Regions from separate parts of the Faecalibacterium sp. DFI.5.82 genome, predicted to be linked through region 1. Evidence: predicted binding sites of a transcription regulator. Region 1 holds the regulator's gene; each other region holds the start of a gene.

Region 1 (10,722 bases):
CGGGTGGGCATCTACTGCTTCAGCCAGGCCGTCAACGAGAACGAGGCCCGCGAGGAAGCACAGGCCTGCGTCTATGTGCTGAATGGCCGCCAGCTCGATTACCCCATCTACTTTGATACCGAGGCTTCCGGTGCAGGCAATGGCCGTGCCGATGGTCTGGGCGTGGAAGACCGCACCAAGTGTGCTGTGGCTTTCTGCGAAGAGGTCAAGGCACTGGGCTACAAGCCCGGCGTGTACGCCTCCACCACCTGGTTCCGCAAGCGGCTGGATATGAGCCAGCTGTCCAACTACTACATCTGGAACGCCCACTACAACGTGGCCTCCAGCCCCATTGCCTGCAATATGTGGCAGGGCACCTGCACCGCCCGCATTCCCGGTTACGGCGGCCAGATCGATGTGAACATCAGCTATATGGGCTGATCTGACTGCAAACAAAAAGAGCGAAGATTCAACCGAATCTTCGCTCTTTTTTGATGGACAGCTTATGCGAACATATCCTTCAGCTTTTTGAAGAAGCCCTTGCGCTTTTCGTAGTTCTCCTCTTTCAGGGTGCCCTCAAACTTCTTCAGGGCATCCCGCTGGGCCTTGTTCAGCTTCTTGGGGATCTCCACCTCGCACTTGACGTACATATCGCCCCGGCCGCGGCCGTTCAGATACTGGATGCCCTTGCCGCGCAGGCGGAAGGTGGTGCCGCTCTGGGTGCCTTCGGGCACGGTGTACTCCACCTTGCCGTCAATGGAAGGCACGGTGATGCTGTCGCCCAGAACCGCCTGGCTGTAGGTAATGGGCACCGTGACCCAGACATCATAGCCGTCGCGCTGGAACACCTCGCTGGGCCGGACCGTGACCATCACGATCACATCACCGGCAGGGCCGCCGTTGGCACCGGCATCGCCCATGCCGCGCAGTGCAAAGCTCTGATCGTCGTCGATGCCCATGGGGATGGACACCTCCAGCGTTTTCCTGGCGGCAGTTTTTCCACTGCCGTGGCAGACCTTGCAGGGGTTCTTGACCAGCTTGCCCTTGCCGCCGCAGCGGGAGCAGGGCTGCTGGGTCTGCATCACGCCAAAGGGAGTGCGCTGCTGCCGGATGACATAGCCGCGGCCGCCGCAGTCCGGGCAGGTCTCGGGGCTGCTGCCGGCGGCGCAGCCGCTGCCATGGCACTCCGTGCACTCCTGCTGGCGGGTGATGGTGATGTTCTTCTTGCAGCCATGCACGGCCTCATCAAAGCTCAGGGTGATCCGCACACGGATATCCTGACCCTTGCGGGGGGCGTTGGGGTTTGCCTGACGGGCAGAGCCGCCAAAGCCGCCGAAACCGCCGCCAAAGATATCACCAAAGATATCGCCCAGATCGACCCCATCGCCGCCAAAGCCGCTGAAGCCGCCCGCGCCGCCGCCGTTCTGGGCTGCATAGCTGGGGTCCACACCGGCAAAGCCGTACTGATCGTACAGCTGGCGCTTCTTCGGGTCCGAAAGCACCTCGTTGGCTTCATTGACTTCCTTGAACTTTTCCTCGGCATCCTTATCGCCGGGGTTGTAGTCCGGGTGGTACTTCATGGCCAGCTTGCGGTAAGCCTTTTTGATCTCCGCATCGGTGGCCGTTTTGGATACTCCCAGCACTTCGTAGTAATCGCGCTTTTCCTGTGCCATAACCATACCTCTATAAAACCAGCAAAGGCCGCCCCGGCAAAACCGGAGCGGCTTTTGCTTTTATCCGGCACGCCTGCCCGCCGGTTTGGCCGGGCATCTGCCGTTTGTGTCAGAACTTAAACTTCCTTGAAGTCAGCGTCCACAACGCCGTCATCGTTGGGCTTCTGCTGGTTGTTTGCGCCAGCATCGGGGCCGGGCTGTGCGCCTGCAGCCTGCTGGGCAGCAGCGGCAGCCTGATACATCTTCTCAAAGACATGGCTCAGCTCATCCTGCTTTGCCTTGATCTCATCGATGGAGCCGGACTGAACAGCGGTCTTGAGGTCGGCCAGTTTTGCCTCAGCTTCGCTCTTCACGTCAGCGGGCATCTTGTCGCCGTTCTCCTTCAGCATCTTCTCAGTCTGGAACACCATCTGATCAGCGCCGTTGCGGATATCGACCTCTTCACGCTTCTTCTTATCATCGGCAGCAAACTGCTCAGCTTCCTTCACAGCCTTGTCGATATCTTCCTTGGACATATTGGTGGAAGCGGTGATGGTGATATTCTGCTCCTTGCCGGTGCCCAGATCCTTCGCGCTGACCTTCACGATGCCGTTTGCATCGATATCGAAGGTGACTTCGATCTGAGGCACACCACGGGGAGCCGGAGCAATGCCATCCAGGTGGAACACACCCAGGCTCTTGTTGTCGCGGGCAAACTCACGCTCGCCCTGCAGAACGTTGATCTCAACAGAGGGCTGGTTATCAGCAGCAGTGGAGAACACCTGGCTCTTGTGGGTGGGGATGGTGGTGTTGCGGTCAATGATCTTGGTGCACACGCCGCCCAGGGTCTCAATGCCCAGGCTCAGCGGGGTGACATCCAGCAGCAGCAGGCCCTTGACATCGCCCTGCAGAACGCCGCCCTGGATGGCAGCGCCCACAGCCACGCACTCATCGGGGTTGATGCCCTTGAAGGGCTCGCAGTTCAGTTCCTTCTTGACTGCATCGTAGACAGCGGGGATACGGGTGGAACCACCGACCATCAGGACCTTCTTCAGGTCAGAGGGACGCAGGCCTGCATCCTGCAGAGCCTTGCGGACAGGGGTCATGGTGCGGTCAACCAGATCAGCGGTCAGCTCATTGAACTTTGCGCGGGTCAGGGTCATATCCAGATGCTTGGGGCCGGTAGCGTCGGCAGTGATGAAGGGCAGGTTGATCTGGCTGCTCATTGCGCTGGACAGCTCGATCTTTGCCTTCTCAGCAGCTTCCTTCAAGCGCTGTGCGGCCATCTTATCCTTGCGCAGGTCGATGCCGTTCTCGTTCTGGAACGCATCTGCCATCCAGTCGATGATGCGCTGGTCGAAGTCATCGCCGCCCAGGTGGGTATCACCGTTGGTGGCCAGAACCTCGGTCACGCCGTCGCCCATCTCGATGATGGAGACATCGAAGGTGCCGCCGCCCAGGTCGTAGACCATGATCTTCTGGTCCTCTTCCTTATCGATGCCGTATGCCAGAGATGCGGCAGTGGGCTCGTTGATGATACGCTTGACGTTCAGGCCGGCAATGGTGCCTGCGTCCTTGGTTGCCTGACGCTGGCTGTCGTTGAAGTATGCAGGAACGGTGATGACTGCATCGGTGACAGTCTCGCCCAGATAAGCCTCAGCATCTGCCTTCAGCTTCTGCAGGATCATCGCGCTGACCTGCTGGGGAGTGTACTCCTTGCCGTTCAGGGTCACCTTGTGGTCGGTGCCCATATAACGCTTGATGGAAGCCACCGTGTTCTCAGGGTTGGTGATGGCCTGGCGCTTTGCGACCTGACCCACCAGACGGTCGCCGGTCTTGGTGAAGCCGACAACAGACGGGGTGGTGCGTGCACCCTCAGAGTTTGCGATAACAACGGGCTCGCCGCCCTCCATAACAGCCACGCAGCTGTTGGTAGTACCAAGGTCGATACCAATGATCTTACTCATAATGAAAGCTCCTCTCAAATTCAGAACGTTTTTTGTTTATGTGATGCTCAAATGTTACCAAGCGGATGTTATATTTGAAAACCCTTGCGGGGTCTTGCAAAATCACTCTGCCACAACAACGGTGGCATGGCGGACGATCTTATCGCCCAGCTTGTAGCCCTTCTGGTAAACCGTGATCACGGTGCCGCTCTCCTGCCCATCGGGGGCGGGGATCTGCTGCACGGCATTCATAAAGTTGGGGTCAAAGGGCTTGCCCAGCGCCTCGATCTCCTCCACATGGAGGGCGTTCAGCGCCTTGGCGGCTTTGTCCAGCGTCATGGTCACGCCCTTCTTGTAATTCTCGTCGGTGGTGGGGGCGTTGGCCGCCATCTCCAGCGTATCCAGAATGGGGATGATCTGGTTCACGGCAAAGGACACGCCGTCGTTGAACTTCTGGTCAGCCTCACGGGTGGAGCGCTTGCGGTAATTCTCATACTCGGCGGCCATCCGCAGCAGCTGATCCTTGGCCTGATTGGCATTCTTCTCAGCCGCGTCCAGCTTTGCCTTCACGGCCTCCAGCTCCCGGGCCTTCTTGTTGAAGAAGCCATCCTTTTTCTTGGGGTCTGCCGCTTCAGCGTTCGTCTCGGGAGCCGCTGCCTGCTCAGGTGCAGTTTCCGGGGCGGCCTGCTCGGCGGTGTTGGGCTCCACGGCAGGTTCTTCTGCCTGCGGGGTCTTTTTTGTTTCTTCGCTCATTCCAGGTCCTCCTTATAGATCACAGTCCGCCGGGGTGCGGCTGCCTGCGGGGTATCTTTTCGTTTGCCGCTCATTCCTTCGCCAAGCTGATCGGCAAAGGTGTGGAGCAGCGGCATCAGCTTCTGGAAGGGCATCCGGGTGGGGCCGATGAGGGCCACAGAGCCCCAGAGGCCTCCGCCCACCAGATACCGGTCACTCACGATGCACAGGCCGGGGATCTGAGGTTCCAGATCCTCGCCCAGCAGGATGCTTTCGCTCTGCTCTGCCGGGGGTGCAATGAGGGCGGCGGCCTGCTCTTCGTCGTTCAGCAGGCTCAGGATGCTGCCCACCTTGCCGTCCAGCTGGGGCCAGTCCAGCAGGTACTGCTCACCACCCAGATACACATGGGGCTGGGTGGAATCCTGCAGGATGGCGGCGGCGGCGCTGATCACCGGCACCAGCTCCGGGCTGATCTGGCTGCACAGCTCTGCAAGGAGCCGGGGCGACAGATCAACAGGAGCCACAAAGGTCAGGTTCCGGTTGAGCAGGGCGGCAAGCGCCGCTGCATTTTCCCGGGAAAGACCGGTGCGGACCCGCGCCACACGGGTGCGGACATAACCGGCAGTGGTCACAGCCAGCACCGCTGCGGCGCTGCGGCCCACCTGCACCACCTCGTAGTGGGCGATGCAGAGATCCTCAGCACAGGGGGTGCTGACGGCGGCGGTGCAGCCGCTGATGGCGGCCAGCGCCTTGGCGGCACCCTGTGCCAGCTTTTCCGGCTCGTGGTCGAGGCTTGCGAACACCGCATCCACACGGGCGCGGGTCACACGGTCCAGCGGCTGGTCATCGGTGAGAAGATGATCCAGATAATAACGGTAGCCCTTGGCACTGGGGACACGGCCTGCGCTGGTGTGGGGCTGCTCCAGCAGACCCAGCTTGGTCAGCGCGGCCATCTCGTTGCGCAGCGTGGCACTGGAAACTGCCATATCAAAGTAGTTTGCCAGCACACTGCTGCCCACGGGCTCGCCCTCGAGGCCATACAGCGCAACGATCGCCTGCAAGACACGCTGCTTGCGTGCATCCATCGTCATAGCGCCTGCCTCCTTCGTTCGCTTTTCGTTTCTTTAGCACTCCTTCTTCCTGAGTGCTAAGACCATTATATCCAATTTTGCGGCGCTGTCAATAGCTTCTCAGAAAAGTTTTGAAAGATTCATAATTCTGTCATAAAGGCCGCACAAAAAAGAGCCGCCCTGCGGCGGCTCTCCTATATAATAGATCATTCCTCCATCTGCTTTGCCAGAAATGCCGCCGCCACGTTCACCGCCTTGAGCTGGGCGGCATCGGGCTGGGCAGTGCGGTCCTCCGTAAGCAGGCCCACACTGCCGGTGACATCCCCCGCCGCAATGATGGGCACAGCGCACAGCAGCGCCCGGGGCGAGCCCTCACAGGGCAGCAATGCCTTTTCGGGGCTACCATCGCTCTGGTAGGGCTTGCGGCTGTCCATCAGCTTTTCCAGCGGCTGGCTTACGCTGCGGTCTGCCAGATCCCGCCTGCCCGCACCGGATGCCGCCAGAATGCGGTCCCGGTCTGAGACAAAGGCCGTCAGGGCAAAGCACTTGCTCAGCACATCCACATACTGGGCCGTCACCCCGCTCAGTTCCCCCATGGGCGAATACTTTTTGAAGATGACCTCGCCGTCCCCCGTTGTGAAGATCTCCAGCGGGTCTCCCCTGCGGATGCGCTGGGTGCGGCGGATCTCCTTGGGGATGACCACCCGCCCCAGCTCATCGATGCGGCGCACGATGCCGGTTGCTTTCATAAGGTTCCCTTCCTTTCCATGTTCCGGTTTTGCTTCCAGATTTCTGTGAAGTATGGTTATTCTGTGGAAACAGGAAGGGAATTATTCATTCAGCTCCGGCCGGAGCCTTACCTGCGCACATACTGCGTCTTTCTGCCCGCGCCGATCCTCTCCAGAACGCCCTCCTCTGTCAGTTTTTTCAGCGCGCTTTCAATCGAGCTTGTACCAAAGCCCGGGCAGGCCTCTGCGGCCTCCTGTTTTGTAAAGGCTCCCAGCCTTTCCATCGCATAGCTGCGCACTCGCTCGTACGCCGTCACGCGCTTCTGTCCCCCGCCGACCAGATCGACCCGCTGCTCAAAATCCTGATAACAGGAGCAGATCACCGCCAGCATATATTTGATGAACGGTGTCGGGTCATTTTCCTCCTCATGCCAGTGCTGATCAGCCTGCGCCAATGCTGCATAGTACTCATCCTTAGTCTCTGCAATTGCTTTTTCAATGCTGATGTACTGCCCCACAACATATCCATTCTGATACAGCATCAAAAGGGTCAGCAGCCGGCTCATTCTGCCGTTACCATCATTGAAAGGATGGATACAGAGAAAATCCAAGATAAAACAGGGGATCAAAAGCAGGGGATCAACGAGTTCTCTGTGCAGCACATCCTGATAAGTGCAGCAAAGTGCCTCCACAGCACCCGGTGTCTCGTATGGTTCCAGCGGGCGGAACAGCACATGGCGTTCCCCGCTGGGAAGGGTCATATCGATCTCATTGGGTGTAGTCTTAAAATGTCCTCGATAGGTCAAATTCGTATATTTCAGCAGATCACGGTGCAGTTGCAGGATGTACCCCGGCTCTACCGGAATATAGGCATAGTTCTCGTGGATGAGATTTAAAACATTCCGATATCCCAATATCTCCATTTCGTCCCGGTTACGTGGAGTCGTTTTATCTTCAACCAGCTGTTTCAGGCGTGCATTGGTCGTGATGATTCCTTCGATCCGATTGGAGGACTCTGTACTTTGGATCTTTGCGATCTCCACCAGCCGCTCCAATTCAGCGGGCCTTTGTTTCAGATATAGTTCCTGCCGCCCCTTGCATTCATGGATCTTCGCAACATAAGACAAGACCTCATTATCCCAGGAGTATTCTGCAATCTTTTTATAATCAAATGTACGCATGATTCACCCATTTCTTCTCCCAGCCCGTTCTTCCTTCTCCCAATTATACGCTCATTTTGGGAGAAAGTACAAGAAACTGGGAGAAAGCTTTTATCGTTCTCGTCACTCGCAGCTCCGGCCGGAGCGCTGCTTATCCTCATACATCCGGTGGTCGGCCAGGATGCGGATGGCACGCACATCGTCGCTGTCGCAGGGGTAGACCGCACAGCCGCAGCTGGTGCCAACCTGCACCTCTGCATCCTTCAGGCGGTAAGGCTCCCGGATGGCTGCCTTGATCTTTTCCACCCGGCTCTTGCAGAACCCCTCCGTTATGGCTCCGTTGACGATGAGGGCGAACTCATCCCCGCCGATGCGGAACACCGCATCGCTCTCCCGCACGCAGCCCCGCAGGCGGCTGGCCACCTCCTTGAGCAGCTGGTCGCCCACATCGTGGCCGTAACGGTCGTTCACAGGCTTGAAACGGTCAAGGTCGAGGTAGAACAGGACAAACGGTGTCCTGTTCAGCTCGTTTTCTTTCAACAATGCGTCAAAATAGCGTTCATTATACAGTCCGGTCAGGCCGTCGGTGTTGGCCAGGTCCTCCATCTGCTGGCGGGCCTCCTCTTCCTGCCGGAGGGCGCGCTCCTTTTCCTCCACGCGCAGGCGAGCATCGATGCGGACACCGTGCACCAGCACGATGCCTGCGCAGAAGAACAGCCCAGCCAGCAGCAGGATGGTGGCGTTCTGGATCTTCCGCATTCCACTGTCCACCACGTCACGGCCGACGATGCCCACAATGGACAGATCCTGAAAGCCCACAGGCTGGTAGACCAGATAATAGCTCTTGCCCTCAAGCCAGTAGAAAAGGCTGCCGCTGCGGCCCTCTGCCACGTCCTGCCGGGCCCGGGTCAGTGTGCCCGCATCCACCTGCGCACGCTTCTGCAGGTAGTCGAACAGGTTGTCCATCCAGTCCTCGATCTCGCTCTTGGGCTCCTCCGAGAGCATCACATCGCCATCGGGATGGATGATGTAGCAGTCGCTCTGACCGCCATAAGCACTGCCGCCGATCAATTCCTCTATGGTCTTATTCCGATAGCTCACGGCAAGGCTGGTGTAGGTGGTGCCGTCGATCTCCACCGGCGCAATGGGCGCAGAGTATACCACCCGGCGCTCCCCGCTCCGCATGATGTAGCTGGACACCGTAGGCTTGCCGGTGCGGTACATCTCCTCAAAGGCCGTCCAGAGGTGATCCACTTTTTCATGCTTGCCCCGGATGCTCCAATATTCGCAGTTTTCATTGAACAGATACACGCTGCTGTACCGCCAGATCTCCCGCTCGGCCTCATAGCTGTGCAGGCGTTCCTCCGCCAGGCCCTCCTCATTGGCAGCCTGCAGGCTCTTGCCCCACTCGTTCAGCATGTTCCAGTTGCTCCGGCTGAAGATGGTAAACGCCTTATCCACCTGCTCATAGGTCTCCAGCAGGTTGCGGGTGCCTTCGTCATAGAACTGCTGCCGGATGTACAGGATGTACCAGCACAGACCTGTCACCACGACCATCGCCAGCAGCAGCGCAGCAGCCGTCCATCTTTCTTTTTTCTTCCACATATTCAGCTTCTCCTCAGCAGAGTCCCAACTCTCTGCCCTTTTCCGGCCGCATTTCCACAGCCTGCGAAACCACGCAATTCCGTCGAATCAACACTACCAAATTCTGCTTTTTCTGTCAAGGCTTTCGCCAAAGATTATTCGCTGCAAATTTGGGGCATTCTTCTATCCTTTTGCTGTTGTGTATGTTATAATAAAATGTATGGATTTCTGAGGGGGTGCTCTTATGCAGCAGATCGTGATATTGGGCGGCGGTGCAGCGGGCCTTGCCGCCGCATTGGCCGCCGCCCAGTCTGCCCCGGCAGGGGCAGTGCGGGTGACGGTGCTGGACCGCAACCCCAGGTGCGGCAAAAAGCTGTTGGCCACCGGCAACGGCCGCTGCAATTTGGACAACACCGGCATTGCACCGGAGCAGTATTTCACCGCTGACCCCGCCGCCCTGCGGCCCCTGCTGGCCGCGGTGGATGCCGCCGCACCGCTGGAATGGTTCGCGGCGCTGGGCCTGTACACCCGCACCGATGAGGCCGGGCGGGTGTACCCCTACTCCAACCAGGCCGCAGACGTGCTGGCCCTGCTGGAAGGCCACCTTGCCCGGCTGGGCGTGAAGGTGCGTACCGGCTGCACTGTGCAGACCCTGAGCCAGAACCGCAGCGGCTACACCATCCTGTGCGAGGATGCCGAGGGTCAGGACCAGACCCTGCGGGCCGATGCCGTCATCTGCGCCATGGGCGGCAATGCCGGGCCGCAGTTCGGCACCGACGGCTTCGGTACCCGATTCGCCGCCCAGTGCGGCGGAAAGCTGGAGCCGCTGTACCCCTGCCTGACCGCCCTGCAGACAGCAAAGCCCAACCGATCTCTGGCCGGCATCCGGGCCAAGGCCGCTGCCACCCTGCTGGACCTCGACCGCCACTGCACTGTGGCTATGGAAAACGGCGAGGTGCAGTTCACGGACTACGGACTTTCGGGCATCTGCATCATGCAGCTGTCCGGCCATCTGGCCCCGGGGCGGGGGCCAAAGCGCCCGGCCGTGGAGCTGGACCTCTTCCCCATGCTGGACGAGACTGCCCTGACCGCCCTGTTTGCGGCCCGGGTGCCCCTGCTGCCGGGCAAGGCACCTGCGGATTTCTGGACAGGTCTGCTCAATCCCAAGCTGGGCCGCGCCCTGTGGGCAGCGGCAAAGCTGCCTGAAAAACCGGTGGACACCCTGCCGGATGCCGCCTGGCAGGTGCTGGCCAACGCGGCCAAGCACTGGCTGTTCGAGGGCCTGACCCCCTGCGGCTGGAAGCAGGCCCAGACCACCGGCGGCGGCCTGTGCCTGACCGAAGTGACCCCCAGCTTCCAGTTCAAGGGCTGCCCCGGCCTTTACTTTGTGGGTGAAGCGCTGGACTGCGCCGGCAGCTGCGGCGGCTTCAACCTGCACTGGGCCTTTGGCAGCGGCATCGCCGCCGGGCGTGACGCGGTGCGGAGCCTGAAGCGGCCTGCCCCGAAGCCGAATAAAAAGAAGCGATAAAGAATGACCCTCTCCATCCCGCATCTGACAGACAGACTGCAGGGACGGAGAGGGTCATTTTCGTTTCAGGTACGCTTGTGTCTCCCGGACCACCACGCCCGAAAGCCCCACCACGCCCACAAGATTGGGCAGCATCATCAGGCCGTTGAAGGTATCGGAGAGTGCCCAGGCCAGATCCAGCTTCATCACAGCACCCACCAGCACCATGGCCGCAAACACCAGTTTATATCCTGCGGCGGCACGCTCCCCCAGCAGATACACCACTGCCCGGGTGCCGTAATGGCTCCACCCCAGCGTAGTGGAATAGGCAAACAACAGGACCGACACCGCGATGAACTGCGGC
Region 2 (10,722 bases), on a different contig from region 1:
GCTTCCGCTTCCAGCTGCTGGCCCGTGGCATCATCCGCCACCGCAAGGGCCGGGGCAGGCTCTGCGTCCAGCGGCAGATTCCCGTTCACCAGCACCAGCCGGGCATCGGCAAGGTTCAGCTGGTATTCGGTGCCATCGTAATTTCTGGCCACAAAGTCCTCCGGCCCCGCGATCAGGGCGTGGGCCTTGGGCAGCAGCCATAAAATGCCGCTGGTCATCAGGGCAACAGCCGCGCCGCAGGCCGCCAGAAACACGGCCCAGTTCCGTGCCAGACGCAGGCAGCGCCGGATCCTCCACTCCCGCCGGGTCATCCGCCGCCGGGGCGCTTGCTTGTTTTGGTTCATCGATATCGGTTCCCTTCTCACATCATTTCGCAATGCACAGCCGCAATTACATTATTTTATTATACACTTCTTTCGCCGGGGTGTAAACGGAAAGGGATGTTAAAAAATTGTGTCTTTCAAAAAAGGGAGTTCCGTTACGGACGAACGTCCGAGCAGAACTCCCTTTGGGGGTTATAAAAAATCCCGCGTTAAAGCGCTTTCCTCAATTCAGAATTTTCCCGTCGATGGAGAGAGTGATCGGCTGCCGTGGCAGAGGACTCGTTCAGGACAGCTTGATCTTCAGATCTGCCAGCAGATTCACGGCCTCCGGCAGCGAAAATTTTGCATCTTTCAGGCGGCTGCCCAAAATATCCACCTTATAGCCTGTGGCATCCCGGAAGTCGGCTTTCCGCAGATCACACTGGTAAAATTCCGTTTCGTGCAGCTCTGTGCCCATGAAATTCACCATCTGCATCTCGCACTTGGCAAACATGGAACCCACGATCTCAGTTTTCTTCTTTGATAAACCAGAAGTTATTGATTTTCTGAATCCAATCCAAGCTCTTTCAGTTCTTTTTCGTTTTTGATGTCTTCATCAGTTTTCTTTCCGGTGATAGCACTATATGCTTCTTTCATACCATTTTTCACTGCCCACTTGATAACAAAATACAGCGCAATTAAAATAACGATTGCGGTTCCACCGCTGATTCCTAGTTCATTCCACATCATAATATCAATGCCTCCGATTTCATAAATTCCAAGTTGTCGTTCTCAGTATCCCATGATCTCTCTCTGCGGAAAAGATACCAGGAAACAAAAATGGCCCCGGAGGGCTTGTTACAGCTCTCCGGGGCCACTTTATGTGCGTGTGTGACTTGGCGCACACGACCGGCGTTTTACTCGATCTCGATCAGATTCGGGTTCTCAGGCAAAGCCTTCGTCTGCTGAGGAGCAGGCAGCTCAACGTACAGGACACCATCCTCGAACTTTGCGTGGATGTCTTCCTTCTTCACATCGCCCACGTAGAAACTGCGTGCGCAGGTGCCGGAGAAGGATTCGCGCCGCAGATAGCGGCCATTCTTATCCTTTTCGTCATTGCTGTGGCTGCGCACTGCCTGAATGGTCAGGTAGCCGTCGTTCAGATCCATCTGAACGTCTTCCTTCTTGCAGCCCGGCAGGTCAACCGCTACTTCATAGCCGTTGTCCGTCTGTTTGACATCGGTCTTCATCATGTTTGCACCGCGCTTACCAAAGGTATCACGAGCCTCACGGTTCATCATACGTTCCAGTGCAGCGTCATTCCAGAACGGATCGAAGAAATCATCGAACAGGTTTTCATGGAAAACAGTCGGCATAAGCATAAATCATTCCTCCAATCCCGGCGTTCGGGTCGGGGCAAAAAATCTGAAGCGTCCACTCGGAAAGGCTTTCCGGAGAACCTTGCGGCTCTCCTTTTGCCCTTCCTCCTGAGCACGCCACTGTTATAGCACAATGCGTTAGCAGTGTCAATAGTAGAGTGCTAATATTCACGAAAAAATAATACTTTTGCAACAATTTCTTGGTTCTGGCTCTCCCAGTTTTCCCCTTTGGGGCGGGCTGCCACGCCTTTTTCCGTTGCCGCCTGGTTTGGCACTTTTCAACGGTCCCGTTTCGTGTTACAATAAGAAAAAACGAAACCGGGTGATTTTTTTGGAATTTTATGGTACCATTGGCCCCGCTTGTGCCCAGCTGGAGACCTTGCAGCGCATGGTGGAAGCTGGCATGACGGGCATCCGCATGAACCTTTCCCACGGGCCCCTTTCGGCCCACAAAGACTGGCTGGATATCATCCACGCCGTGGGCATCCCCCAGCTGCTCATCGACCTGCAGGGGCCGGAGCTGCGCATTGGCACGCTGCCCCAGCCCCTTGTGCTGGAACCGGGCCAGAGCCTCCGGCTGGGGCAAGGGGGTGTCCCCTGCCCGGCGGCGCTGGTGCATGCAGCCCGGCCGGGCCAGAACCTCCTGCTGGACGACGGCAGGCTCCTTGTGCAGGTGGCCGAAGCCGATGGCGCTGCCCTGCAGTGTACTGTGGTACGGGGCGGCACCCTGCAAAGCCGCAAAAGCCTTGCGGCACCGGGGCTGACGGTGGCCTCCCCCACATTGACGGAGGAGGACCTGCAAAACCTGCAGTTGGCAGGAGCCTGCGGCGTTACCGGGGTGATGCTGCCCTTCGTGCGGGGGGCTGAGGACATCCGCACCCTGCGCCGGGCGCTGGAACAGGCCGGGGCCGGGCAGATCCGCATTTTTGCCAAGATCGAGAGCCTTGCGGGGGTACAGGCCCTGCCGGAGTTCCTACCCCTTGTGGATGAAGTGGTCATTGCCCGCGGGGACCTTGGCAACGCCATGCCCCTGTGGGAGCTGCCCCGGTGCCAGAAACAGCTTTCGGCGGTCTGCCGGTCTGCCGGGGTGCCCTTTATGGTGGTGACCCAGATGCTGGACAGTATGTGCAGCCGGGCGGTCCCCACCCGCGCCGAGGTCAGCGACATCTACAACGCCGTAGCAGACGGCGCTTCCAGCGTGATGCTCACCGGGGAGACCGCCGCCGGGCAGTACCCGGTGGAGGCCATGGAGTATCTTGTGCGCACTGCCCGCACCGCCTTGGAATAACCCAAAGTCAAAGACACTCGGTCGATCTGTGTTGCCGCATTTAGTCCAGAATTTTTCCGTCAATGGAAATGGTGACCACCTGCCAGGGAATGAACTTACCGCTGGTCTGCAGTGCCTTTTTCGCTGCCATCTCCAAGCCGCCGCAGCAGGGCACCTCCATGCGGAGGATGGTCACGCTCTGGATGTCGTTGCTGCGCAGGATCTCGGTGAGCTTTTCGCTGTAATCCACAGCATCCAGTTTCGGGCAGCCGATGAGAGTCACTTTGCCGCGCATAAACTCCTGATGGAAATTGGCGTAGGCGTATGCCGTGCAGTCCGCTGCAATCAGGAGCTTTGCGCCCTCAAAGTAGGGCGCATGGACAGGTGCCAGCTTGATCTGCACCGGCCAGTTGCGCAGGCGGGAGACCAGCTGCACGGGGGCAGAAGCTGCGCTTTCTGCGGCCTCCGTCTGTTCCAGCATCCGCATCCGGGAGCCGGGGCAGCCGCCCTCGTGGAGGTGCTTCATCTTCTCCTGCAGCTCCTTTTTCTTTTTGTTTTCCTGCACCGCTGCCTCGTCGTAAGCGGGAGCTTCCCGCTCCTCAAAGGTGATAGCACCGGTGGGGCAGCCCGGCAGGCAGTCGCCAAAGCCATCGCAGAAATTTTCCCGCACCAGCTTTGCCTTGCCGTTGATGATATCAATGGCACCTTCATGGCAGGCGGTTGCGCACAAGCCGCAGCCGTTGCATTTTTCTTCGTCAATATGGATGATCTTCCGAATCATATCTATACTCTCCTGTTGTGGGTGTTTTTTGCATTTGCATCCTTATTATAGTATACTAAAGGCAACTTGTATGTTTGAATTCCAACAAGGAGAGCTTTTATGCAAAAATATCTGCCTGTTCTACGGAACTGCCCCTTTTTTACCGGGCTTACCGATGATGAGATCCTGTCTATCCTGCACTGCGTCAGTGCAGCGAAAATCACCCGGCCCAGGGGCTCCTATATTTTCCGAGCCGGAGATTCCACGGAGGTCATGGGGCTTATGCTGTCCGGCTCCACCCTTGTGATCCAGGAGGATCTTTGGGGACACCGCAACATCCTGTCCAAGTGCAATACCGGAGACTTTTTCGGCGAACCTTACGCCGCCACTCCCGGTGCCATCCTGAACATCAGCGTAGTGGCAGAGGAGGATTGCGAAATTCTGCTGCTGAACGTCAAGCGGCTGCTCACCTCCTGCCCCACCGCCTGCGACCATCACCAGAAACTCATCCGCAATCTGGTCAGCGTTCTGGCAAACAAAATACTGCTTTTTAACGATAAGATCACCCATGTCAGCAAGCGCACCACCCGGGAAAAACTGCTGTCCTACCTGTCTGCCGAATCCATCCGGCAGTCCTCCCTTTCCTTTGACATTCCCTTTGACCGTCAGCAGCTGGCGGATTTTCTCTGCGTGGAGCGTGCCGCCATGTCGGTGGAGCTTTCCAAGCTGCAAAGGGAAGGGCTGCTGGTCACCAAACGGAACCATTTTGAGCTGTTGACCCGCTGACCGCTCCATGTGCCGCCCGCAGGCGGTTTTATCGAGTAGATTTCCCTTGCCGGGAGGTGCAAAAAAACAGCGGACAACCGTTTTAGGGTTATCTGCCGAAAGGTGCAGAATGATCTATTCACCTGACAGATCGGGAGATTTCAGATTCCGATTTCCGAATAAATTCCTTCGATGAAGGGAGATTTATATTCAATATAACGTTCAATATCGTCAGGGTATTTTTTCGCTCCCTCTTCTTTTATAAGAGAATATTTTCGCACAGCATCGGGATGTGTCCGAAGGTAATTTCTAAATGCGATGTGTCTTTTCAGCTCCGGTGAATCAGCCGGACACACATATAAATGATGTTTTTTCAGGTGATCTTTACCATCGTAGCGAAATGCCTCTCGTCCCGGAATACCGAGGTCTCCTTCATATTGATAACCAATTTTCTCCAAGGCAGAAATAGTATCTTTCAAAGCGTTGTAATCCTTAATAACTACATCTATATCAATAATCGGTTTTGCAGACAGCCCCTGCACGGAAGTACTCCCCACGTGTTCGATGCTAATTGCCAGCTGCCCAAGAGCATCCGTAAGTTCATTCTGTATTTTAAGAAAATCCAGTCTCCAATGTTCATCGAATGGTTCGACAACAATATGTTTCGTAATCATTTTACGCTCCCTCGTTGGCCTTCCAGTTGTTGCGTCCAGTATACCACACCAAATCCAATTGTAAAAGAGCTTATGTACGCCGCCCGCAGGCGGCACCCTTTATTCTCCCGGTGCTTCTTGAAGCCAGCCTTTGCGCAACTGATCCAGTGCGTGGGTCTCGAGCCTTGAGGCATAACTTCTGCTGATCCGGAGCAGCTGTGCCGTTTCCAGCTGGGTCAGGGGCGGCTGACCCGCCAGCCCGTCTTCTTTATGACCGGGCCGCGAATTACGGAAGTATCATTGTCTGGAAGTACCTGAAGCTGCATATTCAATTTTCAAGGGTAGCCGGGATGAAAAGCTCGTTGTACTTTACTGCAAGCAGCTTGGTATCAACTATAAAAATCTGTCAGACGAAGAATTTCGCTGGCTCATTCGGATTCTCAAAAAGTCAAAGAAAATGGGAACGCCTATCAGCCAGAGGAAAAAACGGTAAAGAAAAACCGCTGTTGCATGGTTTGTTGGCTTCCATGTAGCAGCGGTTCGTGCTGTGGTTATTCAGTTGATATTGTATAAAGCGATAAACTGTAAGCTATCAATCGCCACTTAGGCGTGTTTTCCCAATAACAATGTAAAACAACGGTATCATTATAACCATTGCTGCTATGATATGTACATATATGAAACTTTGTGTTCCTGTAACAAGAAACAAACTTGTTATTGTATAATTCCATAACCAATGAAATCCTGTGGGCATCCAAATACTCTTTGTAGTGTAAAACATTTCATTGGCAAATATTCCATATAGAAAAGGAAAAATAAACATTACCAGAACAGAAATATTATCGGTATTAAAAATATGTGGTAGTGTAAAAATAAGTGCAGCTATTACGCAACTCAAATACTTATTTTTACATTTTTGCAGCAACAGCCCAAAAATAATTCCTCTAAAAATAACTTCTTCAATAAAGGACACGAAAAAGTAAAATATGAATTTCCCTTTATGATTCATCAACAGTGATAAAAAATCAGTGTCTTGAAGAATTATATTTGATTTGACTGATGAATAAACTATAAACAATACAATGATTGGCATTATAGCTCCAACTGCAAAATTCAGAAAATCTATTTTTCTAAAATATAACCCTATGCTTTTTAACATAACGCACCTTTTAACCTCTGATTTGTCATAATCATTCTACCATACCGTTATGTATAAATCATCTCATGCAAAATAATTTTTTCTGCCCGATTGTGGATATTATTGCACCGCCGCACCCATTCCATTTGACGGGTACACTTTAATTTCTCGGTTACGCCCTCGGCAATTTTCATCTGCTCCATGATGATATCTAACCGTTCCTGTGCCTGTTCGTTCAGGTCTGCAAGATATGTCCACAATTCTCCGGTTAGTATCAATGTGTTCAATCTGGCTGGGTGGACTTTTCTCAAATATTCCTGGTGCATCCGTCCGTGCTGATGTGCTTTCCCTCTTTGCTCATGTTGACAATCATATTCGTTGTCATACCGGCGGCAAGCCTTAAACCTTCTTTTCTCATATCACGCTCTATCAGTGTGTGTCAGAGTGGTTTATAGCTGATGTGCATATTGTTTTCCTGCCTTTCTATCCATACCACCGGCGGTTGCCCCGGCAGGAACTTTTCTCTTATTATAACACCAATCTTGTGAAATCACAATTTATTCTTGTGGTCTGCCGCTGATACCGTCTGGATTGTGCTTTTCCTTTCTTTTTGTTCCCTTTAATTAGCCATGAACTGGCTGATGCCGGATTGGGTATAGTTCAGTGCCTCCGCTGCTTTGGAAAAACTGCCCGTTTCGCACACTTTCAAGAATATCTCGTATCGGTCTTTCTGTTCCCGCATCTCAAATACTCCATAAGCAAAATTTATAGGTCGCAGTAATTTTATTCGGTTTACTGATATGATACTTCATGTTATACTATATTACAATAGGAAATATGGATAGGAGTTTCAGAATCATGGAAAAGAAAGCAAGCAGTTTCTCCGGACAAATCGGATTTGTCCTTGCTGCCGCCGGAAGTGCGGTTGGTGTCGGCAACCTGTGGCGGTTCCCGTACCTTGCCGCAAAAGATGGCGGCGGTTTGTTTTTGCTGGTGTATCTGGTGCTGGTGCTGACCTTCGGTTTCACACTGCTCACCTCGGATATCGCCATTGGCCGCCGCACCAAGCAGAGTGCCATCCGCGCCTACGAGAGCATGCGCCCCAAGTGGAAATTCCTCGGCATCCTGACCTTTCTGGTGCCAGTTCTGATTATGACCTACTATGCCGTCATCGGCGGGTGGATCACGAAATATGCGGCAGTCTACCTGACCGGACAGTCTGCTGCCGCTGCTGAGGACGGTTATTTTACCAGCTTCATCACCTCACCGGTCTCCCCTGTGGTGTTCGCTCTGCTGTTCATGGGCGTGACTGCTTTCATCGTGTACAATGGCGTGGAGGGAGGCATTGAGCGGGTGTCCCGCTACATGATGCCCATTCTGCTGGTTCTGGTGGTGGTGATTGCGGGTTACGCCCTCACCCTGCGCCACGAGGATGCCTCCGGCCAGATGCGCACCGGTCTGGAGGGTCTGCGCTACTACCTGACCCCGCACATGGAAGGGCTGACTGTCAGCCGCTTTTTGCAGATTTTGCTGGATGCCATGAGCCAGCTGTTCTTCTCCCTCAGCGTGTCCATGGGCATTATGATCACCTACGGTTCCTACGTCAAACCGGAAGTAGACCTGAACAAAGCGGTGAATCAGATTGAGATCTTCGATACCGGCGTAGCCCTGCTGGCCGGTGCCATGATCATCCCCGCCGTGTATGTTTTCTCTGGCACCGAGGGCATGAGCGCAGGCCCCAGTCTGATGTTCGTCTCGCTGCCCAAGGTATTCAACGCCATGGGCAAGGCGGGTGTGTTCGTGGGCATCCTGTTCTTTGTCACCGCCATTTTTGCCACCCTGACCTCCTGCATCTCGGTGCTGGAATCCATCACCGCCAACTGCATGGAGATCTTCCACTCGGGCCGCAAAAAGACGGTGCTTGTGCTGGCGGTCATTTATCTGGCCGCTTCCGCCATCATTGCGCTGGGTTACAGCATCTTCTATTTTGAAGTACAGCTCCCCAACGGATCGGTGGGTCAGCTGTTGGATATCATGGACTATGTCAGCAACAGTGTTATGATGCCTTTCATTGCCCTGCTGTCCACCATCCTGATTGGCTGGGTCATGACACCGGATTACGTCATTGACGAGATGCAGCGCAACGGCGAGACCTTCCGCCGCAAGAAACTCTACCGGGTGATGATCCGATACGTTGCTCCGGTGATGATGCTGGTGCTGTTTTTGCAGTCCACCGGGATCCTTGCTTAAGCCGAAAAGCCCCCGCTGGCTTTTGGGAAACCGGACGAGCAGAAAGGGATTTACCCCGACACGCCCGGTTTCGTTATCATCTGATCCACGCCATTGAGGGTGCATATAAGTATCGGAAAGACTGATGATACCAGTTTTATCGGATGGTTCTGCGGAGCCATCCGTTTTTTTTTTTTGCTCAAATCGCATTTTTTAGAGGTTTAAACGCATCTGAATTATCGCAAGAAATTCAAAATAAACTTGAAACGGTTTTAACAGAATGCTAGAATATAATGTCACTACTTTTATAGGAGAATCCACACAAGATCCAGTGCGGACAGGCCGCAAGCGTTGACCGCAAACGCCTTCCCTGAGGATGTGAAAAAGAGCAAGGAGGCCGGCATGGACGAGCATCTGTCCAAGCCTGTGGATATCGCTGCGCTGGAACAGACGGTGAAGCGCTTCCGCGTTATCCCCCCGAAAATAAATAGTGGAATCGCACGGTTTCGCAGATGACCGACACCCACGACCTAGCAGGGCCGCCCATTTGCGGCCCAGCTCTTTTTTTGTGAGAGAGCAATCATGATGAATCAAAGTATTGGATGGTATTGCGTATGGAACAACAGCCAAATAAAATCCGGCCTATGTTGCTTTCGGCACTTGCCCAATTGAGCGCCTGCCTGATCGTCTGGAATTTTCATATTCCAAATCCAAATATCCTGCTTTTTGTTGTTCTTTCTGCTGTGCTCGTGAAATGCGGCTATGCAGCAGGAATCGTAAGCGGCCTCATTGCATTCCTGTACTCCGCGTTTTTCTTTTCTACCGACCACAGCTTTTTTCTTTACACCTCTTTGAACTTTCAAAAGCTCATTGTGATCGGCCTTGGTATCGCTGCGAACATTCTGCTGATCGGTCGCCTGCAAAGGCAGTTCGATCGCTCCAACATGGAAAAGATGCAGGCCGAAGCCGAGGAAAAGCTTCAAGAAACAACAGAGAGCTACCGTGCAAAACTTTACCACGATGTCTTGACTGGCACGTACAACCGCCGCTACTATGAGGATATCGCATCCCGTATCGTCGGCCCCGCAGGCATCGCGCTGATAGATGTGGACGATTTCAAAATCTGCAACGACACCTATGGACATTACGCCGGAGATATGGCATTGGAAACAGCGGCAAATGCCATCCGCTCCTGCATCCGGGAGTCGGACCTGCTCATCCGCTATGGCGGAGACGAATTTCTGCTGGTCTTACCCGGCATTCCGGGAGATATTTTGCAGACCAAACTGGAACAGATCCGCACGGCTGCACAGATGGCATCCGTACCCGGCTATTCGCATTTCCGCCTCTCACTGAGCATCGGCGGAACGATGCAGGCCATCACCGACCCGATGGAGAATGCGGTTCGCCGGGCAGACCGGCTGATGTATCAGGCAAAGTGCCGCAAGAATGCCGTCACGGTGGAGGTTCCGGGGTGCAGCCTGGCCGCACCGGAAAAGCTTTTGCAGGAAAAATCCCAGATCCTGCTTGTGGACGACTCCAAAATGAACCGCATGATCCTGGCAGAGATCTTAGGAGACGGCTACCATATTCTGGAGGCAGAAAATGGGCAGGAATGCCTGGAAAAATTGCGGGCAGAAGCCGGAAACATCGCACTGGTGCTGCTGGACATCAACATGCCCGTTATGGACGGCTTTGAAGTGCTGAAAGCCATGAATGCCAACCACACCATCGAGGACATCCCGGTCATCATGATCTCCAGCGAGGACTCTGATGCGGCGATCCGGCGTTCCTATGAGCTGGGGGCGAGTGATTATGTCAACCGTCCCTTTGATGCACGCATCGTATACCGCCGCGTGACCAACACCATCAAGCTGTACGCCAAGCAGCGGCGGCTGGTGCAGATGGTCTCTGACCAGATCCGTGCCCGTGAAAACAATACGGATATGTTGGTAGGTGTGCTGAGCCATATCGTAGAATTCCGCAACGGCGAAAGCGGTCTCCATGTGCGACATATCCGCATGATCACGGAACTGCTGCTCCACCGTCTGCTGGAAATCAGCAGCAGATACTCTATTACTGCGGAACAGCAGGATATGATCCCGCTGGCCTCTGCCCTGCACGACATCGGCAAGATCGGCATTGATGAAAAAATTCTCAACAAACCTGGCAAACTGACCCCGGAGGAATTTGAGGTCATGAAGACCCATAGTATGCTGGGAGCCCAGA
Region 3 (9,083 bases), on a different contig from region 1:
ACGATATCTTTATCGTTGTCGATCCGGGCAATTACAGCGTTACCTACAACCTGTTCGGTTACGAGAACCACCTCTCCCCGGATGACCATTTTGCCAACCTCAAGCGCCTGATCCAGGCAGTGGCCGGCAAGGCACACCGTGTGTCCGTTATCATGCCCAGCCTGTACGGCGGCCGCCAGCATCGCCGCGTGGTTCGCGAGAGCCTGGACTGCGCTGTGGCCCTGCAGGAGCTGCAGACCATGGGCGTGCGCAACATCATCACCTTTGATGCCCACGATCCCCGCGTTCAGAACGCTGTGCCGCTGCTCAGCTTCGACAATGCAATGCCCACCTATCAGGTGCTCAAGAGCCTGCTGAAGAAGAATCCCGAGATCAGCTTTGATAAGGAGAAGTTCATCGTGGTCAGCCCCGACGAGGGTGCCATGAACCGCAACATGTACTTCTCCAGCGTGCTGGGCTGCAACCTGGGCATGTTCTACAAGCGCCGCGATTACACCCGCGTGGTGAACGGCCGCAACCCCATTGTGGCACACGAGTATCTGGGCGATTCCGTTGAGGGCAAGACTGTTTTCATCGCCGACGATATCATCGCTTCCGGTGAGAGCATGCTGGAGGTTGCAGGCAACCTGAAGGAGCGCGGCGCTGCCCGCATCATTGCCAACGCGACCTTCCCGCTGTTCACCAGCGGCCTGAAGAAGTTCGATCAGGCAGTTGCCGATGGCAAGCTGGACTACGTTGTGGGCACCAACCTGACCTACCGCCAGCCCGAGCTGCTGACCCGCGACTGGTATGTTGACGTGGATGTCTCCAAGTATGCTGCCTACTTCGTGGTGGCACTGAACCACGATATGTCTGTTTCCAGCATCATCGATCCCATCAAGAAGATCGAGGCTCTGCTGGCAAAGCGCAGCTGATCAGAAAGAATGCAATGCAAAAGGAGCTGTACTCCCGTGGGGGTACAGCTCCTTTTTGTATGTACAGCATTCAGCAGAAGCCGGGACTGCTGCTCCTCAGCGGTTCCGGTAGGCCTCCGGGCCTTCCAGATACAGATCTCCGCCGTGGGCATCCAGGATGACAGTCAGGGGCATATCCTGCACGGTCAGGCGGCGGACGGCTTCACAGCCGAGGTCGGGCCAGGCGATGACCTCCAGCGTCTGGACGCTCTTGGCCATCAGGGCACCGGCACCGCCCAGAGCGGCCAGATAGACCGCGCCGTTGCGGACAACGGCTTCCTTGACAGCGGCATCCCGCTTGCCCTTGCCGATCATAATTTTGTTGCCCAGATCCAGCAGGCGGGGGCTCATGGCATCCATCCGGCCGCTGGTGGTGGGGCCGGCAGAGCCGATGACCTCACCCGGGCGCTCCGGAGTGGGGCCGACGTAGTAGATAGCGCTGCCCTCAAGATCGAAGGGGAGCGGTTCGCCCCGATCCAGTGCTTCGATCATCCGCTTGTGGGCCTGATCCCGGGCGGTGTATACCACGCCGGAGAGCAATACGGTATCGCCTGCCCTGAGGGGGGCCAGATCCTGGGCGGTGCAGGGGGTGGTCAGTCTGTATTCCATTGCAAAGCCCCTCCTTACAGCCGGGCCGACGCGCGGCGGGTGACATGGCAGGAAACGTTCACGGCCACGGGCAGGCCCGCCACATGGGTGGGCATCTGCTCAATGGCAAGGCCCAGACAGGTGGTCTGGCCGCCAAAGCCCTGCGGGCCGATGCCCAGTTCATTGATGGCGGTCAGCAGCTCCCGCTCCAGACCGGCATAGTAGGGATCGGGGTTGGGAACATCCAGCGGGCGGAGCAGTGCCTTCTTGGCCAGATAGGCCACCTTGTCAAAGCTGCCGCCCACGCCGATGCCCAGCACGATGGGCGGGCAGGGGTTGGAACCGGCCAGCTGGACGGTCTCCAGCACGAACTTCCGGAAGCCCTCCACGCCGTCGGCGGGCTTGAGCATCTGGATGCGGCTCATGTTCTCGCTGCCAAAGCCCTTGGGGGCCACGGTGATGGTGCAGCCGTCGCCGTCCACCAGATGAACGGTGATGGCTGCGGGGGTGTTGTCGCCGGTGTTGCCCCGGCGCAGCGGGTCGGCCACGATGCTCTTGCGCAGGTAGCCGTCGGTGTAGCCGCGGCGCACGCCCTCGTGGATGGCGGCCTCAAAGCTGCCGTCGATGTGGACATCGGTGCCCAGCTCCACAAACACGCAGGCCATGCCGGTGTCCTGGCAGATGGGCAGGTCTTTTTCTCTGGCGGCGCTCAGGTTGGACCACAGCAGGTCCAGGGTATTCTTTGCCAGCGGCCAGGGTTCTTCCTGCCGGGCCTTGTCCAGCGCCGCCTGCACATCCTGCGGCAGGCGGGTGTTGGCCTCGATGCAGAGCCGGGCTACGGTATCGGTGATGGCTTGTGCGGAGATGTTCCTCATCTCGTGTTCCTCCCTTTACAGGCGGGCAACGCCGGTCTCGCGGGCAGCCTTTGCCACGGCAGCAGCCACGGCCTCGGCCACACGGGGGTCGAACGCGCCGGGGATGATGTTCTCCTCGCTGCGGTCGGCATCGGTGATCAGGTCAGCGATGGCATAGGCGGCGGCCAGCTTCATCTGGTCGTTGATATCACGGGCGCGGACGCTCAAAGCTCCCTTGAACAGGCCGGGGAAGCAGAGCACATTGTTGACCTGGTTGGGGAAGTCGCTGCGGCCGGTGGCCATCACGCGCACGCCGCCTGCCTTGGCTTCGTCCGGCATGATCTCCGGGGTGGGGTTGGCCATGGCAAAGACGATGGCATCCTTGTTCATGGTCTTGCACAGCTCGGTGGTCAGGATGCCGGGGCGGGACACGCCGATGAACACGTCGGCTCCCTCGATGGCTTCCTTCAGGCCGCCCTTGATCTGGCGGGGGTTGGTCACTTCGCCCAGCCAGTTCTTGTGGGCCTCGGCGCTGTTGCAGCCCTTGTACAGGGTGCCGAACTGGTCCACGGCCACGATATCCTTGGCACCGGCGGTCATCAGCATCTTGATGATGGCAGTACCGGCAGCGCCGGGGCCGTTCAGGACGATGTGCACGTCCTCCATCTTTTTGCCCACCACGCGCAGGGCGTTGATGAGGGCAGCGGTCACCACGATGGCGGTGCCGTGCTGGTCATCGTGGAACACGGGGATATCCAGCTCCCGCTCCAGCGTCTCTTCGATCTCGAAGCACTCGGGGCTCTTGATATCCTCCAGATTGATGCCGCCAAAGGTGGGGGCAATGGCCTTGCAGGCCGCGATCACGCTGGCGGCATCGTGGGCATCGATACAGATGGGGAAGGCATCCACGCCGCCGAACTCCTTGAACAGCACGGCTTTGCCCTCCATCACAGGCAGACCGGCCTCGGGGCCGATGTCACCCAGGCCCAGCACGGCGGTGCCGTTGGAGACAACGGCCACCATGTTGCCCTTGAAGGTGTACTTATAAACATCGTCGGGGTTTTCCTTGATCTTGCGGCAGGGCTCGGCAACGCCGGGGGTGTAGGCGGTAGACAGGTCGTCGCGGGTCTTGACCTCCACCTTGCTGGTAATGCCCACCTTGCCGTGGTGGGTCTCGTGCATTTCAAGGGCGGCTTTGTTGTAATCCATGGGGTGTTCCTCCGTTTGTATCGGGCGCTTCCCACGGAAGGGAGCGGCCGGGGTTTCTCGTATCTCTTTTATTTTAACAGAACCGCGCGGGCATTTCCACCGGAAAAGCCGCTTTTTCGGCCGGTGCCCCGCAAAAGTCGGACAAACCCGGCGCTCTATTTGTGGAATTTCTGCAAAATTCTTTTCTTTTTCACTTTTGCCCTTTATAATAAGGTCTGTACTATGCGACCCGAATCTGAACCCGGCGGGATGCCGGTGTTCCAACAGGAGGAACTTTATTTTGAAAAAGATCATCACAAAGGCGGTCTGCCTGCTCTGCGCCGGTGCGCTGGTGCTGGGCGCAGCAGGCTGCTCCAAGTCCGCTGATTCTTCTTCTGCCGCTTCCAGCACAGCCGCCGCTGTTTACGGCAGCGCGGAAGATTACGATTACGAGAACTTCTCCTACAGCAGCGGTCTGGACGAGAACGGCTACTGGGAGGGCGTGAAGGCGCTTGACTATGTCACCTTGCCCGAGAACTTTGCAAGCCTTACCTTCAAGCGTTCTGAGATCGAGCCCACCGAGGAGGAGATCCAGAGCGAGATCGACAGCCTGCTCAGCGACCACGCCACCGAGAAGCAGGTGACGGACCGTGCCGCAGCGGACGGTGATACCGTCAACATCGACTATGCCGGTTCCGTGGATGGCGTTGCGTTCAGCGGCGGCACTTACAGCGGCTACAGCCTGACCCTGGGCAGCGGTACTTTCATCGATGGCTTTGAGGATCAGATCGTAGGCCACACCCCCGGTGAGACCTTTGATGTCACCGTGACCTTCCCGGAGGGATACAGCGATTCTACCGATTCCGAGGGCAACACCGTTGTTCTGAGCGGCAAAAAGGCTGTGTTCTCCGTTACCCTGAACTACATCAGCGAGAAGGTCCTGCCCGAGCTGACCGACGCGTGGGTGGCCGAGAACTACGGCGAGAGCGATGATGTTCACACCGTGGAGGAGCTGAAGGCGCTCTACCAGAAGATGCTCTACAACACCAACCTGCAGAACGCCATCATGGACGACCTGCTGGCAAACTCCACCTTCAAGGAGCTGCCCAAGGAGGTCACCGATTATCAGGTGAACCAGTGCCTGAACTACTACTACACCATGGCCAACTACTACGGTTACGATCTGGACAGCTTTGTGCAGACCGCCGCTGGCTATGAGAACGCCGATGACCTGCTGGAGGGAATGAGCGACAGCATCACCACCTACTCCAAGGAGGCTCTGCTCTATCAGGCAGTGGCCGAGACACTGGACATTGTGCCCACCCAGGAGCAGATCGATACCTATTCCTCCTACACCGGCACCTACGGTGAGAATTACTGCACCATGGTCGCCCTGATGGATGCCGTCACCGATGCGCTGACGGAGAGCGCAGTGGTGAGCTGAGAAAAGGATTGACATATCAGCGCTTTTTTGCTATACTGTTATCAGTGATTAGATTGCAGAAGCTTGTGGGGCCTGCGATCGGGGGAGCTCCTGCGGGGGCTCCCCTTCGTTTTATAATAAGAGGATGCTGCTATGCCAAAGCCATTTATGACCTATGACCAGCAGATTGCAAAGCTAAAAGAAAAACAGCTTATTATTCCGGACGATGCCAAGGCAAAAGAAGAACTGCGTCGGGTCGGCTACTACGCACTGATCACGGGGTATAAAGAACTGTTCAAAAATCCTACGACCCGCAATTACCGCGATGGCACGACGCTGGATGATATCGTGGCGCTCTACCATTTTGATGAGCACCTACGGGAGCTGACACTGCATTATCTTCTGCAGGTCGAACGCCACATCCGATCTTTGCTGAGCTATGCATTCTGTGACATCTTTGGCGACCAGCAGACGGCCTATCTGGATGCTGGAAATTTCAATGGAAGTTCGCCTAAGCGCCGGGCTGGGATTCAGGTGCTGATCGATAAACATCTGAATCCGCTTCTTACCCGGAAAAGCCAGCACGCTTACCTTGAACATTATAAGCGGGTTCATGGAAATGTACCGCTCTGGGTTCTGGTCAATGCCCTCACCTTTGGAACGCTTTCCAAGTTCTATGACCTTTCGGCACCACAGGTGCAAACTGCGGTCAGCTGTGAATTTGAGGGTATCAATGAGCAGCAACTCGTCAGACTGCTGGAAGTGCTGGCAGACGATCGAAACCGATGTGCACACGGCGAGCGCTTGTTCTCATACCGCTGTGCAACAAAGGATATCCCGGATCTGCCCATGCATCAGAAGCTTCAAATTTCCAAACGCGGCACTACTTACACGCAGGGCAAGCGCGATTATTTTGCGTTGGTCATTGCATTGCGTTACCTGCTCCCGGCAGAGGAATTTCTGGCCTATAAACGAAAGCTGAATGCCCTGATCCAAAAGGCGGTACAGGAGAACTCCCAGATTACAGAAAAGGCGCTGCTCAGTTTAATGGGCTTTCCGGAAAACTGGAAAAAAGTCTCGTCCTATCACAAGGTATAGCCAATGCCCTCTTCCATGCGAAGAGGGTTTTGCTTTTTTGCAAACAATTTGTGAATTGTTGCCGTACCATCGAAAACCCTATTGACAAAGTGGGGTGTTTGGAGTATAGTTTTAGCAGTCGAACAGATAGAGTGCTAAAAATGAAATGGCAATCGATCTGAAAGACTGCTGAAATAACACTTCCGGTACGAATGGAGGTCGATTCTATGAATACCAATCAATATACGCAGAAAACGCTGGAAGCTCTGCAGGCTGCCCAGCAGCTGGCTGTGGAGTACCAGCACAATGCTTTGGAGCCGGAGCATCTGCTGCACGCCCTGGCTTCGCAGGAGCAGGGCCTGATCCCGCAGCTTCTGCAGAAGCTGAACGTGGACCCGGGCAGCTTTGCCGCTGCCGTGGCCGAAAAGCTGTCGGCCCTGCCCCGGGTGTCCGGCTCCGGCCGTGACCCGGACAAGGTCTATATCTCGCAGGCAGCGGATAAAGTCCTGAGCGCCGCCGCCCGGGAAGCCAAGGCCATGAAGGACGAATACGTCAGTGTTGAGCATGTGTTCCTGGGCCTGCTGGATGAGCCGACCCAGAACACCACGGAGCTGTTCCGCGCTTTCAACATCAAGAAGGATGCGTTCCTGCAGCAGCTGACTGCCGTGCGCGGCAACCAGCGCGTGACCAACGACAACCCCGAGGATACCTACAACGCCCTGCAGAAGTACGGCCAGGATCTGGTCGATCTGGCCCGGAAGCAGAAGCTGGACCCCGTGATCGGCCGTGATCAGGAGATCCGCAACGTGATCCGTATCCTGTCCCGTAAGACCAAGAACAACCCCTGCCTGATCGGTGAGCCCGGCGTTGGCAAGACCGCCATCGCCGAGGGCCTGGCCCAGCGGATCGTGCGCGGCGATGTGCCCGAGAACCTGAAGGACCGCATCGTGTTCAGCCTGGACATGGGTGCGCTGGTGGCCGGTGCAAAGTACCGCGGCGAGTTTGAGGAGCGCCTGAAGAGCGTCCTGAATGAGGTCAAGAAGAGCGAGGGCAAGATCATCCTCTTCATTGATGAGCTGCACACCATCGTGGGTGCGGGCAAGACCGACGGTGCTATGGATGCAGGCAACCTGCTCAAGCCCATGCTGGCCCGGGGTGAGCTGCACTGCATCGGCGCAACCACGCTGGACGAATACCGCCAGTATATCGAAAAAGACCCCGCTCTGGAGCGCCGGTTCCAGCCGGTGCAGGTGGATGAGCCCACAGTGGAGGACACCATCTCCATCCTGCGTGGCCTGAAGGAGCGCTATGAGGTGTTCCACGGCGTGAAGATCAGCGATAATGCGCTGATCGCCGCCGCAACCCTCTCTGACCGCTATATCACGGACCGTTTCCTGCCGGATAAGGCCATCGACCTGGTGGATGAAGCCTGCGCCATGATCAAGACGGAGATGGACAGTATGCCCAGCGAGATGGATGATCTGGCCCACCGCATCACCCAGCTGCAGATCGAGCAGGTCAGCCTGAAAAAGGAGACCGATGCCCTGAGCCAGAGCCGCCTGCATGAGCTGGAAAAGGAACTGGCTGAGCTGCAGGATAAGTTCCGCAGCATGAAGGCAAAATGGGAAAACGAGAAGAACGCCATTGGCAAGGTGCAGACCCTGCGTGAGCAGATCGAGCAGACCAATGCCGCCATTGAGAAAGCCCAGCGTGAGTATGACCTGAACAAGGCTGCTGAGCTGAAATACGGCAAGCTGCCCGAGCTGCAGAAACAGCTGGAAGCGGAGGAAAAGCTGGCCAACGAGAAGAAGGAGGACAGCCTCCTGCGTGACCGCGTGACCGACGAGGAAATTGCCCGGATCGTGGCCCGCTGGACCGGCATCCCGGTGGAGAAGCTGGTAGAGGGTGAGCGCGAGAAGCTGCTGCATCTGGACGATGTGCTCCACAAGAGAGTCATCGGTCAGGACGAGGCCGTGACCAAGGTGAGCGAGGCCATCCTGCGCAGCCGCGCCGGGATTGCCAACCCCAACCGCCCCATCGGCAGCTTCCTCTTCCTCGGCCCCACCGGTGTGGGCAAGACCGAGCTGGCCAAGGCGCTGGCACAGGCTCTGTTTGACGATGAGCGCAACATGGTGCGTATCGATATGACGGAGTATATGGAGAAGTTCAGCGTCAGCCGCCTGATCGGCGCGCCTCCGGGATACGTGGGTTATGAGGAGGGCGGTCAGCTGACCGAGGCTGTTCGCCGCAAACCCTACAGCGTGGTGCTGTTCGATGAGGTGGAAAAGGCCCACCCCGATGTGTTCAACATCCTGCTGCAGGTGCTGGACGATGGCCGCATCACCGACAGCCAGGGCCGTACCGTGGACTTCAAGAACACGGTGATCATCCTGACCTCGAATCTGGGCAGTGACATCATTCTGAACGATCTGGAGCAGCGCCGGGCACAGGGCACCAACGAACTCAGCGACGAGGCAAAGCATCAGATCGACCTGCTGCTGAGGAGCAAGTTCCGCCCCGAGTTCCTGAACCGTCTGGACGAGATCGTCTACTACAAGAGCCTGACCAAGGACGAGATGCGCAAGATCGTGGATCTGCAGCTGGCAGACCTGCGCAGCCGCATGGACGAGGGCAAGCATCTGAATCTGGACGTGACCACCGCCGCCAAGGACTACATCATCGATTCTGCCTACGACAGCGTCTATGGTGCCCGCCCCATCAAACGGTTCATCCAGAGCCGGGTGGAGACTTTGATCGCCAAGGCGATCATTCAGGGCCGCTATGCCGAGGGCAGCACCCTGACCGTGGATTACGACGGAAATGCCCTTGTGCTGAAATGATTTTCCACAGTTTTACCAGTTTTGTACCTCTGTGCCGGCTGTAATGCTTGCATGGGGGTGCGGAATATGATATTATAACAAGTAACATTGATGTGCTTTTCATCGCGGAACAGCCACGGTGGAAAGCACATTTTTGTATCCCTAGGAAAGAACTCCTTCC

The links. The regulator HrcA, encoded in region 1, represses chaperone genes, less so after heat shock. The targets are predictions, from matches to a motif close to TGTTAGCACTCNNNNNNNNNGAGTGCTAACA.
Positions count from the first base shown of each region.
Region 2: the regulator HrcA is predicted to act here: its motif matches at 1,818-1,848, upstream of P0G09_RS01960 (Hsp20/alpha crystallin family protein).
Region 3: the regulator HrcA is predicted to act here: its motif matches at 6,214-6,244, upstream of clpB (ATP-dependent chaperone ClpB).

Region 1 is NZ_JARFIS010000010.1:46,268-56,989, forward strand. It holds gene P0G09_RS12070 (GH25 family lysozyme) at 1-420, shown strand, start outside; gene dnaJ (molecular chaperone DnaJ) at 483-1,652, opposite strand; gene dnaK (molecular chaperone DnaK) at 1,769-3,598, opposite strand; gene grpE (nucleotide exchange factor GrpE) at 3,701-4,330, opposite strand; gene hrcA (heat-inducible transcriptional repressor HrcA) at 4,327-5,400, opposite strand; gene P0G09_RS12095 (stage V sporulation T C-terminal domain-containing protein) at 5,586-6,128, opposite strand; gene P0G09_RS12100 (Fic family protein) at 6,236-7,150, opposite strand; gene P0G09_RS12105 (diguanylate cyclase) at 7,391-8,872, opposite strand; gene P0G09_RS12110 (aminoacetone oxidase family FAD-binding enzyme) at 9,096-10,379, shown strand; gene P0G09_RS12115 (sodium:alanine symporter family protein) at 10,434-10,722, opposite strand, start outside.
Region 2 is NZ_JARFIS010000001.1:352,652-363,373, reverse strand. It holds gene P0G09_RS01975 (M15 family metallopeptidase) at 1-344, opposite strand, end outside; gene P0G09_RS01970 (pentapeptide repeat-containing protein) at 607-816, opposite strand; gene P0G09_RS01965 (DUF6019 family protein) at 858-1,052, opposite strand; gene P0G09_RS01960 (Hsp20/alpha crystallin family protein) at 1,220-1,684, opposite strand; gene P0G09_RS01955 (pyruvate kinase) at 2,004-2,969, shown strand; gene P0G09_RS01950 (4Fe-4S binding protein) at 3,010-3,729, opposite strand; gene P0G09_RS01945 (Crp/Fnr family transcriptional regulator) at 3,829-4,494, shown strand; gene P0G09_RS01940 (GrpB family protein) at 4,635-5,147, opposite strand; gene P0G09_RS01935 (hypothetical protein) at 5,247-5,357, opposite strand; partial or broken gene P0G09_RS20880 (transcriptional regulator) at 5,461-5,619, shown strand; gene P0G09_RS01930 (CPBP family intramembrane glutamic endopeptidase) at 5,719-6,285, opposite strand; partial or broken gene P0G09_RS01925 (TnpV protein) at 6,333-6,602, opposite strand; partial or broken gene P0G09_RS01920 (XRE family transcriptional regulator) at 6,593-6,730, opposite strand; gene P0G09_RS01915 (LysR family transcriptional regulator) at 6,884-7,006, opposite strand; gene P0G09_RS01910 (sodium-dependent transporter) at 7,123-8,514, shown strand; gene P0G09_RS01905 (hypothetical protein) at 9,084-9,416, opposite strand; gene P0G09_RS01900 (diguanylate cyclase) at 9,438-10,722, shown strand, end outside.
Region 3 is NZ_JARFIS010000016.1:27,271-36,353, reverse strand. It holds gene P0G09_RS15045 (ribose-phosphate pyrophosphokinase) at 1-914, shown strand, start outside; gene P0G09_RS15040 (Fe-S-containing hydro-lyase) at 1,011-1,562, opposite strand; gene P0G09_RS15035 (fumarate hydratase) at 1,577-2,416, opposite strand; gene P0G09_RS15030 (malic enzyme-like NAD(P)-binding protein) at 2,432-3,604, opposite strand; gene P0G09_RS15025 (trigger factor) at 3,885-5,027, shown strand; gene P0G09_RS15020 (Abi family protein) at 5,175-6,104, shown strand; gene clpB (ATP-dependent chaperone ClpB) at 6,311-8,923, shown strand.